3 regions of the Bradyrhizobium sp. CCBAU 11361 genome follow, and region 1 is predicted to be linked to each of the others. Evidence: predicted binding sites of a transcription regulator. Region 1 holds the regulator's gene; each other region holds the start of a gene.
What was found. The regulator LexA, encoded in region 1, represses DNA repair genes until DNA is damaged. The targets are predictions, from matches to a motif close to TGTTCNNNNTGTGTTCNG.

Region 2: a site for LexA is predicted at 3,122-3,139, ahead of XI08_RS34470 (DUF3072 domain-containing protein). Genes of this name have one in related genera too.
Region 3: a site for LexA is predicted at 1,992-2,009, ahead of XI08_RS37620 (ATP-dependent Clp protease adaptor ClpS). Genes of this name have one in related genera too.

The regions. Positions count from the first base shown of each region.
Region 1 is NZ_LBJZ01000195.1:232,622-239,183, reverse strand. Features, by position in the region: gene XI08_RS36670 (ComEC/Rec2 family competence protein) at 1-763, shown strand, start outside; gene XI08_RS36665 (GAF domain-containing protein) at 773-1,714, opposite strand; gene XI08_RS36660 (hypothetical protein) at 1,935-2,369, opposite strand; gene XI08_RS36655 (hypothetical protein) at 2,511-2,765, opposite strand; gene lexA (transcriptional repressor LexA) at 2,944-3,645, opposite strand; gene XI08_RS36645 (molybdopterin molybdotransferase MoeA) at 3,821-5,035, opposite strand; gene XI08_RS36640 (hypothetical protein) at 5,264-5,470, opposite strand; gene XI08_RS36635 (HAD family hydrolase) at 5,638-6,264, opposite strand; gene XI08_RS36630 (alpha-hydroxy acid oxidase) at 6,279-6,562, opposite strand, start outside.
Region 2 is NZ_LBJZ01000194.1:57,651-64,212, reverse strand. Features, by position in the region: gene XI08_RS34505 (HAMP domain-containing protein) at 1-50, shown strand, start outside; gene XI08_RS34500 (HWE histidine kinase domain-containing protein) at 64-1,554, shown strand; gene XI08_RS34495 (hypothetical protein) at 1,551-1,979, opposite strand; gene XI08_RS34490 (hypothetical protein) at 1,912-2,181, shown strand; gene XI08_RS34485 (hypothetical protein) at 2,277-2,516, shown strand; gene XI08_RS34480 (hypothetical protein) at 2,610-2,819, opposite strand; gene XI08_RS34475 (hypothetical protein) at 2,839-3,060, opposite strand; gene XI08_RS34470 (DUF3072 domain-containing protein) at 3,175-3,369, shown strand; gene XI08_RS34465 (DUF6496 domain-containing protein) at 3,463-3,729, shown strand; gene XI08_RS34460 (hypothetical protein) at 3,742-4,104, opposite strand; gene XI08_RS34455 (Do family serine endopeptidase) at 4,373-5,920, opposite strand; gene XI08_RS34450 (universal stress protein) at 6,134-6,562, shown strand, end outside.
Region 3 is NZ_LBJZ01000196.1:165,294-171,855, forward strand. Features, by position in the region: gene XI08_RS37610 (HlyD family secretion protein) at 1-362, shown strand, start outside; gene XI08_RS37615 (DHA2 family efflux MFS transporter permease subunit) at 310-1,929, shown strand; gene XI08_RS37620 (ATP-dependent Clp protease adaptor ClpS) at 2,053-3,762, shown strand; gene XI08_RS37625 (tannase/feruloyl esterase family alpha/beta hydrolase) at 3,808-5,469, opposite strand; gene XI08_RS37630 (GntP family permease) at 5,568-6,562, opposite strand, start outside.

The sequences.
Region 1 (6,562 bases):
CGGCGTGTTCTGGTGGCTGATGGGGATCGGCATCGACTGGATGGTCGCGGTCTCGCGCTGGGTGGCCGCGCTGCCGGGCGCGGTCGGCCGCATCCCGGCTTTCGGCATTGCCCCGCTGATCGCGGCCAGCCTGGGGATCATCGCAATGGGCCTGCTGCGCACGCCCTTGCGCTGGTCCGGCGCGCTGATGCTGCTGGTGGCGATCCTCTGGGGGCTGTCGGGGCGGCAGCCGGATATCCTGATCGCCGGGGACGGCCAGAGCGTCGCGGTGCGGGGCAGGGACGGGCGCCTGCAGATGATCCGGGCCAGCAAGGACGGCTTTCTGCTGAAGGAGTGGCTCGCTGCCGATGCCGATCCGCGCGATGCCGGCAGCAACTCGCTCGCCGCCGGCGTGTCGTGCGACGAGGCTGGCTGCGTGACGCCGCTCGCCGACGGGCGCCTGGTCGCGCTGGCCATGCGCATCGACGCGCTGGCGGACGATTGCAGCCGCACCGCGCTGGTGGTGACGGCGCGGCCGGCGCCACCGGATTGTGCGGCGATGGTGGTCGACCGGCAGCGTCTCGCCGCCCAAGGCGCGCTCGCGCTGACACGGCGCGGCGACGGCTTTGCGGTTCAGGCGGTGAAGGCGAGAAGCACCGACCGTCCGTGGTCGCCGGCGACCGCCGGCGAGGGCGATTTCGGCGCGAGCCTCGCGCCGCAGGCGGCTGCTCCCCGCAACCGGGATGCGACGCCATCCGAGGCGGACATGCAGGCTGAGGATTGAACGGACAGGCTACAGGTACCAGGCCAGCACGGCGTCGAGCCCGGCGGCCCCGATCACCGGCAGGGCCACCATCTGGCTCAGTCCAGACGCGCGAGCCTCGGCGGCCGCGGCTGAGCCGTCATGCGCGAGATCGTCGTTGAGTGCGGGCATACCGGTGGCCCAGGCTCCGCCGATGCTGCCGTCGCCCCTGGCGATGGATTTGTCCGCGTAGAGCGCGGCAAGGTCGGTCTGCGCGCTGCAATCGGCGGCGCGAAAGACCAGTGCCGAACGGGCCTCGTTCGGCACCCAGATCTCGAAGCGTCGCGCAATGGGCGTCGCCTGCGCGGAGAGGAAAGTCAGCACCCAGGTCTGGTCGACGCCGGTCCGATAGGGCACGCCGACGCCGAGATTGATGCCGACCTCGGCGGCGTCTTCCCAGCGCAGAAAACTCCTGGCGTTGTGCAGGTCCTTGATGATCAGCGGCAGGCCCGCTTTCCAGGTGCGTCCGGGCAGGCCGAAGCCGCGGGGAAACCTGGTGTGGCGGGAGTTGAACTCGAACATGTCGGCGGTGCCATAGTAGCCGTCGACGAGCCCCATCTCGTGGGAGATATCGGGGTCATTGTGCCAGAGCTCGATCGCGCCGACATGCGCCTCGTCGTCGCCGCAGAACAGCACCATGACGGCCTGCAAGAATTCGCCTGAAAACACCGGCACCGCCACGCCGCATGTGAGGCCGGCCGCGAGCGCCTGATCGGTCCGCTTGAAATAGGAGTTGGCGAATTTGGTGAGGATCACGGGATGGCCGCTGGCCCAGGCCTTGCCGGGAAGGCCCTCGTCGTATCCGAAACGCAAATTCTCGCTCACGGCCTTGAACGCGGACAGCCCTTCGCCATAGAGGCCGCCGCCGAATTCCAGCCGCATGCGCGTCCGGTCCGGCACCCAGAGTTCAACGACGCGAATGAAGGTTTTCATCGACCGTGTCCGCCGCCTCAAGCCAGTGACAGCATCGGCGATCTGGCCGCGGAGTGGACGTTCAAAATTCAGGCAGAGCCGCGCAAACTTCGTGCGACGGGGAGGCGCGGGGGATCTCCGCGGATTGGATTCTCAGGACGCAAACCGCACCACGTCGCCGGCCACGGCCGGCGATGGCGATTTCGATGCTGGCCCCGACCCGTGAGCCGGGGGAGCTGCCTCAGCCGATCGGCAGGCGGGTGATGGTCGGCCGACCATCGGCGATGACCTGCGGCTTGTGCTCGCGCTCGCCGACGGGCTGGGTCACCGGCAACTGCAGCACGGTCGCGCGCTGGCCTTCGACGAGCTGCGTCACCAGTACGTATTTGCCGTCGGGGAATTCGATCGCGTCGTGATGGCGATCGGGAATGTGCGGATCGATCTTGCCGAACTTGCCGACGCGGGAGTTGATGGTGCGCGTCCAGATCCAGCGATTGTCGTAGCGGACGTTGTCGGCGAAGGCGAGCTCCGTCCCCGGCAGCAGGCAGACCGCGACGGACATGTCGGCTTCAGAGGCGAAGCCGCGCGTCGAGGTGCCTCGGAAAGTGGTCGTGACGATCGTCTCGCCGACTTCTGCGGGACGCGTCGCGACGGCATGCAGACTGTAGTCACACATCGGGTGCTCCTCATTCAGGGATAGCGACCCGCGCCTCCTTCGGAGGCACTAGCCCCTATCAGAGTGGAAGCATGTTAGCGTCTTCTCGGTTGTAGGCAAATCTGCGACTTAGATCCGCAGGCTGCCATCACAATATCTTTTTCAAATGCACGAGGAACAAAGTCCGCTTCTGTGCATTTGGCGTGCGTCCCCGTCAGCGACCAGCAGGTGCCGACCAGCCCGAATATTGCCAGCGGGTTGCGACGGCTTCGCGACGGCGTTGCGGGCATTGCGCAATTGCTCGCTCGTCGTCGTCTGCGCTGCCTTGCGGACATGGTGTGACTGTGCGGCGAAGGCTTGCGACGCTGATGCTGCGATCAGCGTGATCGTGACGGCGCTCAAAACGATCTTGCGCATGATGGTCTCCTCGATCTCCAGCGTCGCGAAGCGATGAGGGCTTCGTGCGGCGTGCCCGAGGATGTACCGCTGGAGAGGGGCCGGATAATCTGTGCAAAACCAGAAAGACTATCCAGCCGGAGCGGACAATCGTCCGCTCCAATCGTCAACGCGCGGGTCGCCAACCGGCGGAGCGCGCTCAGTACTTGCGGTAAAGGCCGATCAGCTTGCCCTGAATCTTCACCCGGTTGGGCGGCAGGATGCGGACCTCATAGGCCGCATTGGCGGGCTCGAGCGCGATCGAGGCACCGCGGCGGCGAAAGCGCTTCAGCGTCGCTTCCTCGTCGTCGATCAGCGCCACCACGATGTCGCCGGTGTCGGCGCTCTCGTTGCGCTGGATCAGCGCCATGTCGCCGTCGAGGATGCCGGCTTCGACCATCGAGTCGCCGCGCACTTCGAGCGCGTAGTGCTCGCCCGACCCGAGCATGTCAGGCGGTACGCTGATGGTGTGGCTGCGGGTCTGCAGCGCTTCGATCGGCGTGCCGGCCGCGATGCGGCCCATCACCGGCACCGCAACGGGGCGTTCGCCCTCGTCCACGGAGGCGCTGGAGCTCGCTCGCACCTTGCCGAGATTGCCCTCGATGACGCTCGGCGTGAAGCCACGCCGGTTGCCGGCGGCGGCCTGGAGCTCGGGCAGCTTGATCACCTCGATCGCGCGGGCCCGGTTGGGCAGACGCCGGATGAAGCCGCGCTCCTCCAGTGCGGTGATCAGGCGATGGATGCCTGACTTCGAGCGCAGGTCGAGCGCGTCCTTCATCTCGTCGAAGGAGGGCGGCACGCCGCTTTCCTTCAAACGCTCGCTGATGAATCGCAGAAGCTCGTATTGTTTGCGCGTTAACATCTCGACCAAATCCCCCGGTTGATGTCGTTCGATTCCGAGACGGTGAATTCAGCGGCGAGCCGCTAGATGCTCGAAACAAATCATGAACGGACACTATATGTTCGATATGTGTTCCGCAACTGCTTAATTTACCGTGAACGCGACAAAGTTCGCGGAACGCGCACGACCTGCGGGTTCAGGCGGGCAGTCGCAGCACCTCGCAAGGCGTGCCGGCCTCGGCCTTGGGCGCGAACGGCGCGCGCACGAGAAGTGCCTGTGCCGCAGCGAGATTCGCAAGCAGCGAGGAATCCTGATGATTGACGGGAAGGGCGACAAGCGTGCCGTCGTCGCGCCGCTCCAGGCGTGCGCGCAGGTAATCTTCGCGCTGGTCATTGGCACCGACCTCGCGGCCGAGCACGGCGCGCTCGCGACGATGATGAATCACCGCGCGGCCCGACAGAGCGCGAATCAACGGCACCATGAACAGGAAGGCGCACACATAGGACGACACGGGATTGCCGGGCAGGCCGATCACACCCATCGCTCCTAACCGGCCGTGCATCATCGGCTTGCCCGGCCGCATCGCGATCTTCCAGAACGCCATCGCGATGCCTTCGTCCCTCAGCGCCTGCTGGACCAGATCGTGGTCGCCGACCGAGGCGCCGCCGGTCGTAATCAGGACATCGGCGCCGCTCTCGCGGGCACGGCGGATGCCGGCGGTGGTGGCCTCCAGCGTATCAGCGGCAACACCGAGATCGACGGTATCTGCGCCCTCCTGGCGGGCGAGCGCGTGCAGGGCGTAGCCGTTGGAATAGACGATCTGGCCGGGACCCGGGCTGATGCCCGGCATCACCAGCTCGTCGCCGGTGGCGAGGATCGCGACCTTCGGACGGCGGCGGACGGGGAGGTGCGGGTGATTCATCCCGGCGGCGAGTGCGAGGTCGCGCTCGGTGAGCCGGGTTCCCATGCGCAGGAGCACGTCGCCCTCGCGGAAGTCGACGCCGGCGGGGCGGATGTGCCGACCGGCGATAGCGGCTTCCTTGATCGTGATGCGCTTGCCCTCGGCGACCGTGTCCTCCTGGATCACGACCGCGTCCGCGCCAGCGGGAACGACGCCGCCGGTGAAGATTCGCACCGCTTCGCCGGCGCCGACTGCTCCCGCGAACGGCCGGCCGCCCGCCGCGACCTCGCCGATCACGGTGAGCTGTGCGTCGACCTTGGCCGCATCGGCCGCGCGCACGGCGTAACCGTCCATCGCCGACATCGCCTCCGGCGGCTGGGTACGCCGCGCCGCGACGTCGCGCGCGAGCACGTGGTGGTAGGCTTCGTCGAGTGGAATCATCTCTTCAGGCAGCGGCTTCACGCCGGCCAGCACCGCGGCGAGCGCGTCAGAAACCGGCATCAAGGCCACGGGGAAGACTCCTGCTGGGCACGTTCGGGCGAATGAACGGGGAACGTTCTATCCGAGTGCGGGCGCAGAGGCAAAACAGCGACGAAGCGGGATAATTCATCCTGTCGCTCGGCCGCCCTTCTATGGAGAACGCAAAGTGCGGCGCGGCATGGTCCGGACGATCAGAAAGACCGGTACGAGTGTGGCCATGGCAAAGACGACAATGACGAGAGCCACGGCCAGCATCGGTCAACGACCGGTTTGCTGGTCCGGACGGGCGTCCGGCGCCACGTCGGGAGCTTTGGGCCCTTGATCCTTGTCGGGCAGCGGATCGGCCCGGGATTTCAGGTCGGCGGCCTTGCTGATCAGCTTGGCGGAAAGGTCAGAATCCGACGTCGTTCTGGCGAATTCGAGCAGGAGAGAGGCCTGCTTGGTGAGGTAGGTCTTGCCCAACACGATGATGCGTCCGTCCGTAGAAGTCCCAACGGACTCAAGAGTCCGGAAGCGGGCATTCCGTTCCCGGAACTCTGTATAAAAATGTACAAAGCGATTTGGTTCCTGATCTCTGGCCAAATCGGTTCCGGGGAACTCCCCGGTTTCACCCGCAGGCCGCTGTATCTCGATCAGATTCCCAGCGCTTTGAGCGCATCGCCGACATCGCGGGGCGAGGTCACATGCACCGCGGTCAATCCGCGCGCCCGCGCGCCCTCGACGTTTTCGGCGAGGTCGTCGAAGAACACGATGCGCCTGGCGGGCACGCCGATGGCCGCCACGACATGGTCGAATGCCGCTGCGTCCGGCTTGCGCAGGCCGATGCTGGACGACAGATAAAGCTCGCGGAAATGGCCGAGCAGGCCGGCATATTCCTTCGAGAAATGGTCGACATGCGGCCGGTTGGTGTTGGAGAAGGCGTAGAGCGGCATGCGCTTCGCCGCGCGCGGCAACAACTCCGCGATATCAGGCATCTCGCCCGCGAAGATCGCGTTCCAGCCCTCGAGGAATTGCGCATCCGAGATGCCGATCCCGAGCGAGGCGCGCAGCGAGGCGAAATAGTCCTCGTCGCTGATCTTGCCGACCTCGTGCAGCCGATAGGCCTCGCTGTCGCGCACATAGCGGGCAACGATCGCCTCCGGCTTGCAGCCGGCATGTCCCGCCCAGCAGGCGATCGCCTTCGAGAAATCGATGTCGAGCACGACACGCCCGAGATCGAACAAAAGCGCATCCGCGCTGCCGGGAGAGAGCGAGGTCATTGCATCCTTTCAGATCAGTATCGGTAAGGTTCGTGGTCGAACAGCGGGAACGCGCTGAACACGCTCGGCGCATTCGTTGCGGTCGCCTGATGCAGGCAGGACTTGTTGACCTCGGCGAACGAGGTGGCGCCCAACAGGCCGAGGCAGCGCAGCACCTCGTCCTCCAGAAGCTCCAGCATCCGCGTCACGCCGGCTTCGCCGGCCGCCGCCAGCGCCCAGCATTGCAACCGGCCGATGCCGACGAGGTCCGCGCCCGCCGCGATCGCCTTGACGATGTCGGTGCCGCGGCCGAAGCCGC
Region 2 (6,562 bases), on a different contig from region 1:
TCAACACCGATCAATTGCTGCTTGCGATCCGCATGTGGCTGCACCGCTGAGCTGGACGCGCGAATGGACCACGAAAAGGTCAACATCCTCCTCGTCGACGACCAGCCGGCCAAGCTGCTCGCCTACGAGGTGATCTTGAAGGAACTGGGCGAGAACCTCGTGATCGCCTCATCCGGCCGCGAGGCGCTGGAGGTGCTGCTCAAGACCGAGATCGCGGTGATCCTGGTCGACGTCTGCATGCCCGAGCTCGACGGCTTCGAACTCGCGGCGATGATCAGGGAGCATCCGCGCTTCCAGAAGACGGCGATGATCTTCATCTCGGCCATTCAAGTGAGCGACATCGACCGGTTGCGCGGCTATGAGATGGGCGCGGTCGACTATGTTCCGGTGCCGGTCGTGCCAGAGGTGCTGCGCGCCAAGGTCAAGGTGTTTGCCGAGCTGTACCGGAAGACCCGCGAGCTCGAACGGCTGAACCAGGATCTCGAAGACCGGGTCCGTGCACGCACCGCGGAATTGGAGAACTCCACGGCAAAGCTGCGCGAGAGCGAAGAGCGTCGCAGTATGGCGATCGCCGCCGGCAAGATGGGATCATGGGACTGGGACTGGGTCAGCGGCGACTGGATGTGGGACGAGGGGCAGTATCGCATCTTTGGCGTGAGCCCGGAGAGCTTCGAGGTCAATCCGGCCAACGTTCAGGCACTGTTGCATCCCGATGACGTCGACCAACTGCGCAAGGCGATCGCCGAATTCAGCAAGGGCACACGCGCCTATGAGACGGAATTCCGCATTGTGCGGCCCGACGGCGATGTGCGCTGGTGTGTCGGCACGGCTGCCGCCACCGCCGACAATAGCGGCCGCGTGGTGCGCGTGAGCGGTGTCACCGTGGACATCACCGAGCGCAAGCGAGCCGAGGAGCGGCAAAATCTGCTGGCGCGGGAGGTCGATCATCGCGCCAAGAATGCGCTGGCGCTGGCGCAATCGATCGTGCGGCTCACCCGTGCCGACGAGGTCAAGGCCTATGTCAACGCCGTCGAGGGGCGCATCAACGCGCTGGCGCGCGTGCATACGATCCTGTCGCTGTCGAGCTGGCAGGGTGCCGAGCTCTCGAAGCTGATCGAGGAGGAGCTCGCGCCCTACTCGCTCGGCGGCCAGATCAAGCTGGCGGGGCCCGAGGTTCAGTTGCTGCCGGCAACCGCCCAGACGCTTGCTCTCGCGCTGCACGAGCTTTTCACCAACTCGGCCAAGTATGGCGCGCTCTCGACGCGGTCGGGCCGGCTCATGATCGGCTGGCAGGTCGAGGAGGACCACCTCGCACTGATCTGGGAGGAATCCGGCGGTCCGCTGGTGAGGACGCCGAAATCTCGCGGCTTCGGCACGCGGAGCCTGCTTGCGAGCGTCGAGTCCCAGCTCGGCGGAAAGGCGCAATTCGATTGGCGCGCCGAGGGTCTGTTGTGCCGCCTGGAAGTGCCGTTGACCCGGAAGACCCCGACCGCGGCCGCGCATGGCAAGTTCGACGCCACCACCGTCCTCGCGCTCCAGCGCGCGTCGGGTTAACCCGACGCGGCGACCTTCATGCGCCGCACCGGCCGAGGTTCATGGCCGATGCGCCCTTCGAGCCAGGCTTCCGTTTGCGCGAGATCGCGTAACGCCATCGCATAGCGGCGGGCCGCGCTTCGCTCGGCACCGCGCGGCAGCTTGCGCGCCTTGCGCAGCATATCGGCGGCCGCGTTTCGATAGGCCAGTGAGCGATAGAGAAAGACAACCTTACCCATATCGAATGTTCCCGTGTTGACGGCTTCCATGGTCGCAAGGTCGGCATGAACGTCGGATGAAGCCCGACGTGACAAATCGTTCATGCCGATGGAACCCGAAATCGCCGGCTGCGTTGCACGGATGAACGAGGTCGGTTCCATGCGTGCGAGAAAGTCGCCGAAAAAGTCGCCAAGTCTGATCTCTCCTACCGGCATCATCACGATCATGACGCATGCGATGATGGGCGCGGCGCTCGGCCTCGCCTTCGGTCTCGCGCTCATTCTATCCAACCCGCCGGTCGCAAATTTGCTGAAACACGGCGGAGATTCGGCCGCTGCCGTTTTCGTCGTCACGTTAGTGACGACATTCGCAATCGGCGCGATGCTCACAGGCATCGTGTTCATCATCGCCGAGGACAAGGAATCTTGAACCGCGCGTGAAACCTGGGAGTTGCTTTGTCGGGAACTCCGCGGGGGGATGGCAGTTGGCTGCCTGCGTCATTTTAACTCAGGGAGTTCCCGCGCATGAAGACGACCAAGCTCGCCCTCGCCATGATGTTGGCAACCGGCCTCGCCGCCGCCCCGTTCGCCGCGCAGGCGAAGTCGCACAAGGCGAAACATGAATCCTCGACGTCGTCCTCGCAGACGACGGGCGCCAACACGAAATCCAAGAGCGCCGATCCCTCCGGTCAGGGCGGCTCCGGTCCCGGCTCCGACCAGGGCGGCACCATGACGAACAACAAGGGCACGACCAACGCCAAGTAGGCTCGCCGCCGTTCATCGAAGGCCCCGCGATCGCGGGGCCTTCTTGCTTTGGTGTTCGGTGCAATCCTTCTCACGCCATCGTCCGCGCACGCCTTAGCTGCGCCGGATGTCGGCGATGTTCAGGCCACTGCCCGCGGAGTTCGTCTTCACGAGATGATCGAGCTGCGCCCGCTTGCGTGCGATCAGAAGCTGGGCCGCAGCATCGTCGAGACCCTCGCGCTGCAATTGCCGGATCGCGGACCCCAGTTCGAGGATCTCGGCGCGCAGTCTCAAGATCCGGTACGTGTCCGGGTCTTCCTCCATGGCGCGCTCCCAAAATGTCTCAGCGGCGCGCGATTGCGCGCACGGGACCCGCGGCTTTCTTGAGGGAACGAAGACGTACACGATCGCGAACATCCGGCAGGACATCGCCACCGCCAGCCGCCTTCCATTCGCCGATCAGCAGATTGATTTTCCGGCGCAGATCCATCTGCGCCAGGGCCTTTTCTGAGCAGTCGCGATCGCGGTCGACGAGACCGCGCACGGTCGCCTCGACATCGGCCATTTCCAGCCTCAAGGCGCTGATCTTACGTCGAATTTCATTAATTCTGTTGTCCATGGCTTGTTAGAACAAAATAAGAACATATAGTCAAGTCACATTTCAGAACGGAGAAGCCAGATGCAGGTTCAAGGTAAATACGACGCCAGGGTTTTCCTCGCGGAGCAGATGACGAGGTCACAGGGCCTGAGGTTGAAGCGGCTCAGCGAGGAGGCCTATCAGCCCGCGCAATATGATCGCGATCTGTCCTTCACTGAAGCTGCGCGCCGCATCCAGGTGCTCGAGGCGGAGATCGAACTGGCGAACTCCTTCTAGCCAGGCTGCATTGCGCATCCGGAACGTTGCGGGCGCGCTTTCGGAACCATGCTTATGCCGAATGGGTTTTCTCCCGGCCAAGGGAGAATCCGAATGGCACGGAAGGCAAAGAAACGCCGCTACTCGCGCAGCGCCGGCAGCGACGTCGAAAGCGAAATGCGGCGCTACAAGAAGGGCACGGCAAAGAGCGGCCCCGGTGGTCGCGGCGGACGTGTGAAGAGCCGCAAGCAGGCGATCGCAATCGGCCTGTCGAAGGCGCGCAAGAAAGGCAAGAAGGTCCCGAAGAAGGCCTCGAAGCGGAAGGCATCCAAGAAAAAGACGAGCAAGAAAACGTCCAAACGCAAATCCGTCAAGCGATAGCGGCAATCGGCGCTAGATCATGCTGCCCGGCATGAAGCAGCGGATCGAGATGCCAAACGCGGTCTTCACCGGCCACACCATGGTGCGGCCGGCGCGGTTCGGCTCGGTGATGACGGCTTCATCGGGCACATCGACCCACTGCCCATCGAGGCGCACGCGATAGTGCCCGTCATGCGACTCCCAATCCGGATCGGAGACGGCAAATCCGTCGGCGTCCGAGCAGCACGGGCCGAGATGGCTGCGCAGGCTGTCGAACCAGGGCTTGAGCGGCGAATTGGCGTAGCGGCCGTCATCGCGCCCCAGGGCACTTCCAGCCGACAGCACGAGCGGCGCCACGAGCAGCGCAAGTCTCAGCGAGAGCTTCAATCGATCCATGTTGGCACCGATCAAATACGAACCGCCGGTTCCACAAGACGGCCGGACGTCCGAAGTTCCACTCTTGCAATCGCCTGGGCGCCTTCATTGCCGCCAAGGCGACACGCGATTTCGAACTCTGACGAGCGAACGCGGCTTTTTCGGACGAACCTGTCACCAATGCTGCCGTTGACGAGAATGTTATCGGCGGCCTGTGGGTATCTCGGATGCCAACGAGAAAAGGCGGCCCGAAGGCCGCCTTTTTGGATTTGCGCTGGAAGAACTCGACTTACGCGAGTGGCACCGCGACAAACCGGGTCGCGTCCGCACTTTTGACCTGCAACAGCACGCTGGTCTTGCCGGACGATTTGGCCTGCGCCAGCTCGGAGCGGACGTCGCCGACATTGGCGACGGGCTTGCCGCCGACATTGAGGATGACATCGCCGGTCTGAATGCCGCGCTGCGCCGCCGGCCCTCGCGGATCGACCTCGGTGACGACGACGCCCTTCTGGCCGGCGCCCTGCACGTCGCCGGCCGGCGCCAGGCTGAGCCCGAGGCGCGGCGTCCCGTTGCCCGGCTGCGCCTTGCCCTCGTCGGCTTTTCCGCTTCCTTGGGCCTGCCGCTCGTTCGGCAGTTCGCCGAGCGCGAGGGTCACCGTCTTGCTCGCACCCTTGTGGAAGACGTCGAGCTTCACGGACGTACCGGGCGCCAGCGTGGCGATGGTGCGGGCGAGATCGCGGGAGTCCTTGATCGCGGTACCGTTGACGGCGGTGATGACGTCGCCCGCCTCGATGCCGGCCTTTGCCGCCGGGCTATTGTCCTGCGGATTGTCGACGATCGCGCCGCGCGCCTCCTTCAGGCCGAGGCTGTCGGCGATCTCTGACGTCACCGGCTGCACCTGCACGCCGAGCCAGCCGCGGGTGACCGCACCCTTGTCCTTCAACTGCGCGACGACGAGCTTTGCGGTCGTGGCCGGAATGTCGAAGCCGATGCCGACCGAGCCGCCCGACGGCGAGAAGATCGCGGTGTTCACGCCGATCACGTTGCCGTTCATGTCGAAGGCCGGGCCGCCGGAATTGCCCTTGTTGATGGGCGCGTCGATCTGGATGAAGTCGTCATAGGGCCCGTTGCCGATGTCGCGGCCGCTGGCCGAGACGATGCCGGCGGTCACGGTGCCGCCGAGGCCGAAGGGATTGCCGACCGCGACCACCCAGTCGCCGATCCGCGGCTTCTGGTCGGAGAACTTGACGAAGGGAAAATCCTTCTTGCCATCGACCTTGATCAGCGCGAGATCGGTTTTCGGATCGGTGCCGACCACCTTCGCGGTGTAGCTCGTTCCGTCATCCATGGTGACCTGCACGGACTCGGCGTGGTCGACGACGTGGTTGTTGGTCACGGCATAGCCGTCGGCTGAGATGAAGAAACCGGAGCCTTCGCCCGTGACCATCTGGTGACGCTGGCGCGGCATGCCGTTCATGCCCCCCTGGCCGCGGAAGCCGAACTGCCGCGAAAACTGGTCGAACGGGGAGTCCTCGTCCGAATCCATCCGGTTCTGTTGCAGCATCGCGCTCTTGTCGTTGTCCTGGTCGATCTTGACCCGCACCGAGATGACGGCAGGCTTGACCCTGGCGACGAGGTCGCCGAAGCCCGGCGGAGTCGCAGCGCTTTCCGCGGCCTGGGCCGGCGCAATGAAGGAGGTTACGCCGAGCGGCGAAGCGCCGGGAGAAGCAGCCAGCACGGCCGCGCCAAGCGCGGCCACGGTGCCAAGCAGCGCCAGCCGGCGCGGCTTCAAGATCGTGCGGGACGTGGTGATGTCGGAATTGACGCGGTCATTCATGTCGAAATGTCCATGTTGGGTCAGGTGTCGCCTTGCACGCAACATGGCCGCTCGCACCTTACGGTGTCCCGTCCACGCGATTAAATCTTGGCAAAGGTGGTGTGGTCGGCGGCACGGACGGAAATCACGGCTGCACATTTGATGCAGCTCAACGCTGCGCCCCCGCGCGGTGAAAGACTGCGACCACCGAACGATGTCCATCGGAGGCGCACCATGTACAAGGATATTCTCGTCCACATCCCGACCGAGCGCCCGATGCGTCCCGTGATCGACGGCTCGGTCTCGCTCGCAGCGCATTTCAACGCCCATCTCGACGCGGCCGCGGTCGGCTATGTCGCAGCCGGTGCAGCTTATGTCATGGACGGCGGGGCCGCCCTGGCGGCCGTGTTCGAACTGGAACGGGAGCGCGCAGTTGAGCGGGCCGAGACTGCGCTCGCGGTGTTCGGAAGCGAGGCGGCGAACGCCGGCATTTCCTACACATGCCACCCGCTCGGCGCGATCCCGGTGGATGCGGCCAGGTCACTCGGCGAGATGGCGCGGCTGCACGACCTCAGCATCGTGCTTCAGCCGGATCCGGCGCAAAGCTCGTTCGACAACGAGGTGCCCGGCGAGATCCTGTTCCAGGCGGGCGGCCCGGTGCTG
Region 3 (6,562 bases), on a different contig from region 1:
AGGCGGGACAGGCCGTCGACATCGAGGTCGACATGTTCCCGGGCCAGATCGTGCACGGCCGCGTCGATTCCATCGCACCGGCCAGCGGCCAGGAATTCGCGCTGCTGCCGCCCGACAACGCCACCGGCAATTTCACCAAGGTGGTGCAACGTATCCCGGTCAAGATCGCGCTAGACGCCGCGCATGGCCCCGCGATTGCGCTCCGGCCCGGCATGTCCGTGGTCCCGACCATTGCAACACGTTCGACCGCGCCGACCGCGAATGCGGTCGCGGCGCCCAAAGCGAAGCTCGTCTCCGGAGGGTCGTGCCATGTCAAACAGCCTCTCAATTTCGACGCAAGCAACACCGGCCGCGACGCCTGATCGCGCCGCCGCCGATCCGAATCGCGCGAGCGCCGCGACCTGGATCGCCGTGCTCGCTGCCATGATCGGCTCGTTCATGGCGATCCTGAACATCCAGATCACCAACGCCTCGCTGCTCAACATCGAGGGCGGCATCGGCACCGGCGCGGACAACGGCTCCTGGATCTCGACGTCGTATCTGATCGGCGAGATCATCGTGATCCCGCTGACCGACTATTTGAGCCGCGTGTTCTCGTTCCGCCGCTACATGCTCGCGAGCGCGTCGCTGTTCGCCTCGTTCTCGGTCGCCTGCGCCTTCACCAATGATCTGCCGTCGATGATCGCGATGCGCGGCCTGCAAGGCTTTGCCGGCGGCGTGCTGATCCCGATGGCATTCACGCTGGTTCTGACCAAGCTGCCGAAGCCGCAGCAGCCGGTAGGGCTCGCGATCTTTGCGCTGTCCGTGACCTTTGCCCCCGCGATCGGCCCGACCATCGGCGGCTATCTCACCGAGACCTATGGCTGGCGCACCATCTTCTTCGTCAACGTGATCCCGACCGCGGTGATGGTGGCGGCGCTCTATCTGACGCTGGAGAAGCAGAAGATGCAGCTCGGCCTCCTGAAGGAAGGCGACTGGGCCGGCATCGTCACCATGGCGATCGGACTGTCGGCGCTGCAAGCGGTGCTGGAGGAAGGCAACAAGGACGACTGGTTCTCCTCGCCCTTCATCGTCAAGCTCGCGGTGATCGCGGCCGTCAGCCTGACGCTGTTCGTCACGATCGAGCTCACGATTGAAAAGCCGCTGATCCGGCTGCGCCTGCTCGCTCAGCGCAATTTCGGCTTCGGCACGCTCGCGATGACCATGGTCGGCTTCGCGCTGTTCGGCTCGGTCTACATCCTGCCGGCCTATCTCGGCCAGGCGCAGGGCTACAATGCCGAGCAGATCGGCAATGTGCTGGCCTGGACCGGCCTGCCGCAACTCGTGCTGATCCCGCTGATCCCGAAGCTGATGCAGCGCTTCGACACGCGCTACATCGCGATCACCGGCCTTCTGATCTTCGCCTACAGCTGCTTCATGAACACGGCGATGTCGCCGGACTATGCCGGCGACCAGCTCTGGATCCCGAACATCGTGCGCGCCGTGGGACAGGCCATGGTGCTGACGCCGCTGACCTCGGTGCTGACGGGCGGCATCGCGCCGCAAGACGCAGCTGCGGCCTCCGGCATCAGCAACATGTTCCGCAATCTCGGCGGCGCGATCGGTACGGCGACGCTCGCCACCATCATCACCAAGCGCGAACAATTCCACTCCAACATCATCGGCCAGTCGGTCACGCTCGGCCGTGAGGAGGTCCGCACCCGCATCGCGCAGATGACGGACTACTTCATCGCGCACGGCGTACCCGACCCCCATGCCGCGCGCGAGCAGGCCATCATCGCCCTCGGCAAGACCGTGAAGCGCCAGGCATTGGTGATGGGCTATTCCGACACCTTTGCGGTGATCGGCGTCGTGCTGGTGCTCGCCGCGATCGCGGTCCTGCTGACGCGGAAGGTGAAGGCGGCCGGTGGCGGGGGCGGCGCGCACTAACAGTTTCGAAAACTAACCACCAAATTGTCGCGGCCGTCACACTTGACGGTCGCTTCTTTTTATGTTCCCTATTCGTTCTATTCAATCATAGATTGTCCCGGAGACCTTTTCCTGATGAATAGTATGCGTGGCGAGAACCAGCCGACCCAGCTCGTAATTCATAATGACGACGATACGCCACACCAATTCGTGATGGAGCTGCTCCGTCAGGTTTTCGGCAAATCGGAGCGTGAAGCGACCGCGCTGATTACTCAAATCGAGCAGAAGGAAAAGGCGGTTTGCGGGCCCTACCCGCAGTCCGTCGCCGAAGCCCTTTTCAAATCCGCGCAGCAATTCATCTGCCTGGCTGGCCACCGACTGCAGGTCACGCTTGAGGCGATCAAGACTCCTTGCGAACTGTGTGGCAAGCCCGAGGGACAGACGGACGTTCGGATCGGCAATCGCACCGTCTGGCTGTGCAGCGAATGCATGCGTGCAGCGGACGGGCCCTCGAGCGAACAAGAAGAGAGCTTCGACTTTGCTTGCGACGTTCTTGATTGGCACTTTGCCAGCACCGCGCGCGGCAAACTCGTGACCACGATCCGCCAATTTCCCGGCCACATGCGGGTCGATGTCCAAGCAGCGGTGGACCGGCTCTTCGGCAAGGCCATCCGGTTGATCGGGCTGAACGAAGAGCAACGCTACGAAACGTTGTCGATTTCGCGGCTCCTCAAGAGCGGCCGCTATGCGCTCGCCATTGCGCCGCTACAATATTCCGATGTCGATGTCGGCGAGAAGAGCCCGGTCAAGTGTCTGGATAACGGACTATGGCTGTGCGAGCAGGATAGTCTCCGCTATGCGGTTTTGCCGTGCGCACACCGCGAATACAGCCGCGAGCCCGGAATTCGGATCGAGATCCTGGTGCCGTCAGGCACGGCGGGCGCAGAGCTCGTCCAGCAATGCTTCAGTGAACTGGAAGAGGCCGTGCAAACCGCGCGGACCTATCGCGGCAAGATCCTGTCGCTCGATGCCGACTCGGACTATCGCGGGCGCTCGCGCGGCATCACCGTGCACCGATTGCCGCCGGTCTCACGGACCGAGGTGATCCTGCCGGAGCAGACCTTGCGGCTGCTCGATCGCAATGTGCTGACTTTCGTCAACACCCGCGAACAGTTGCGCCGGCTCGGTCAGTCGACGCGCAAGGGCATCTTGCTGTACGGGCCGCCGGGCACCGGCAAGACCCACACGATCCGTTATCTTGCGACACATCTGCCCGGGCATACGACGCTGATCATTACCGCCGAACAGATCGGTCTTCTCGGGGCCTATATGAGCCTGGCGCGGCTGCTCCAGCCATCGATGGTCGTGATCGAAGATGTCGATCTCATCGCCCGCGACCGCGATGACATGGGACCGTGCGAAGAATCCATGCTGAACAGGTTGCTCAACGAAATGGACGGGCTGAAAGAGGACGCGGACATCCTATTCGTCCTGACCACGAACCGGCCGGAGGACCTTGAAGGCGCCCTCGCCGGTCGCCCGGGCCGCATCGATCAGGCCATCGAAGTGCCCCTTCCTGATGAGATCGGCCGCGGCAAGCTGGTCAGGCTTTACGGCAGAGGACTGCCGAACGAGGACGCGGTCATCGCTGAAGCGGCCCGCCGCAGCGAGGGCACGAGTTGCGCGTTCATCAAGGAATTGAGGCGACGACTGGCGCAAGCAAGCCTCGCGCGCGACGGCGGCAATTCCGTCGTGTCGGCCGACATCGATGAGGCGCTCGACGACATGCTGTTCTCCGGCGGCCGGCTCAATGCGCAGTTGCTCGGAGGCGCGCAGGCGATGGCAGCGGGATGAGCGGAGCGTGTCTGCCTCGCCCCGCTTGCGGGGAGAGGTGAACCGTTACGGCGCGCAGAAGAAGCTCGCAGCTTCCGTCACCGGGCCGCCTTTGTAATGCGGCCAGGCCGGCCAGCGACACAACGGCAGCGTGCGGACGGCCGCGAAGGACGGCGCCTCGACCTTCTGCTCGCTGACCTCAAGATCGCGGGGCGCCTTGCCGTTCTCGACCCAGTCGACCAGCACGCTCAGCATGTCGACATTGGCCGGCGCGCCGGAACCGACATGGTCGACGCCGGGCGCCGTGTAGAGCCTTGCGAACAACTCCGTCGTCGCCGAGCCCATCAGGCGCTCAACGCTCTCGAAATAACGGATGCCGGCATAGGGGCTTTGGGCATAGTCGGCCATGTGCTCAAGGATGATCAGCTTGCCCTTGCGCTCGCGAAAGCGACTGAGGTCGGGATTGGTCGAGTCCATGAGGTTCGAGACCTCGAGTATCCGCGCCTTGTGCTCCTCCACCTTGTAGGTGGGGACGTCGAGCTTGGGATCGCGCGCGAACACGTATTGAATGCCGCCAGCGCCGTAGATCCAGGCGATGCCGTTGTTGGGCGCAGGCGGCTGTGCGGGCGGCGCGGTGCCGAGCCACCACGCGACCCAGCCGCCGGTCGGACCGATCGCGGGCGTGTCTTCGCCCGAGACGCCCCAGCCCGGATAGTCGTCGAGGCCGTTGGCGAGCGCGAACGGGAATTTGTAGGTCGCATGCAGCGTGTCGATCGCCTTGATCTGCACATCGGTCAAGCACTGATCGCCCGTCTTCCCGCTGGCGCAGCGCAGCGTCTCGACCTTGAACGCCGCCTTGCAGGTGACGGGATCCTGCACCAGTGCATCGTTGGAGCCGTCGGCCTTGTCGCAAGCCGCCCGCACGGCATCGCCGACCAGCTTCACCTGCGCCGGGTTGATCCAGCCGTCGCCCATGGTCACGAGGCCCGAACGCGTGCCAGCATGCTGCAGGCCGACCCAGTTGATGACGGGCACGCGGGCGAAAATGCCGTCGAAATCGTCGGGATAACGCTGCGCCATGGTGAGGCCTTCGCGACCGCCCTCGGACGAGCCCATGAAGTACATCTTCTCGGGCTTCTTGCCGTAGGCGCGCTGCATCAGCGCGACGGCAACGTCGCGAACCTTCTTGTAGGCGCGATGGGCGAAGTTCTCGAAGGCTTCGTCATTGAGCGCGAACAATTGCGGCGGCTCGCCCGGCTTGGATTCGTGGCCGGAATCGGTGCCATAGGTGACGAAGCCGCGCGCGAGCGGCGACGGCTTGTCGAACGGATAGGCCGGCGGCAGCGCAAGACCGGTGATCAGCACGCCGTTGAAGCCGCCGCCGCCATATTGCACCGACCGCCCGTTCCATTCGACGGGAAGGTTGACCTGGAATTTGATCGGCGGCGCCTTGGGATCGACGGGATCGATGTGGCCGAGCACCTTGCAGAAGCCGGGATTAGCCGGCGTGATGCGCCCCGACGGTGTCGGGCCGCGCTCCGCAACAGCGAGTTGCGATGGCGCCTGCAACGTCGCGGAATCGATCTTCACGGCGTCAGCGCCGCCGACGAGCCCCTTGCAGATCGTGTCGGCATCCTCCACCAGCGTCACCGCCGAGACGCTGCTCGCGCTCATTGCGGCCGCCGCGCCCACGAGCCATGCACAGAGCTTCGCTCTCTTTTGCGTCATCGTTTCCACCCGGCGTTCGCTGTTTTGTTGCATTGGACAGTTGGCCGCATTGAATGCAACCTTCAACGTTCCGTCAATCGCTCACGTTCGCATTTTGATCAGAACGATCCTAACGCGCTGCCCAGCACGATCACGACCACCAGCGCCAGCAGCGACGTCACGATGCCGACCATCACGATGTCGAAATAGCTGTCACGGTGCGTCAGGCCGCAGATCGCGAGCAGGCTGACCACCGCGCCATTGTGCGGCAGGATGTCGAGCGTCCCAGAGCCGATCACCGCGACGCGATGCATCAGCGAGAGGTCGATCCCGGTGCGTGCGGCGAGCTCGACATAGGTCGGGCCGAGCGCTTCGAGCGCGATGGTCAGGCCGCCGGAGGCCGAACCGGTCAGCGCCGCCAGGACGTTGGTCGCGACGGCGAGCGAGACCAGCGGTCCGCCCTCGATCGCCAGCACCCAGTCGCGCACGATCGTGAACGCCGGCAGCGAGGCGACGACTGCGCCGAATCCGACGAGGCTGGCGACGCTGAACGCGGGCAGGACCGACGCATTGGCCCCCGCGTCCATGGTCCGGCGAAGCGCCGGCAGGCGGGCCCGGTTCAGCGCGATGGTCGTGACGATGGCCGCCGCCAGCGCCACCGCGACCGACCACACGCCCGCGACGGCCGCGAGCGACGTTTCGCCAAAACGCTGCTCGGCGAGATAGCTGACATCGAGCCGCGGCAGCACCACGAGCGACATCACCAGATTCACGGTGACGACGACGGCCAGCGGCGCGATGGCGTTCGGCACGGGCGAAGGCCGGTCGCTGCGATGACCGTGTTGCAGTTCAGCCGGATCGAACTCGCGCGCGGTCGTTGCGCGCTCGCGCACGAGTTCGTCGGCGGCAGCCTGCTCGATCAAGCCGTCGGCATCGTCGCCATAGCCTTCTCCGGCGCGGCGGGCTGCTGCCTCGGCGCGATGCAGCCACCACAATCCTGTCACGAGCATGATGAGGGAGGCAATGATGCCGAGGCCCGGCGCGGCGAACGGCGTCGTCCCGAAGAACGGCATCGGGATCGCGTTCTGGATCGACGGCGTGCCTGGCAGGGCCG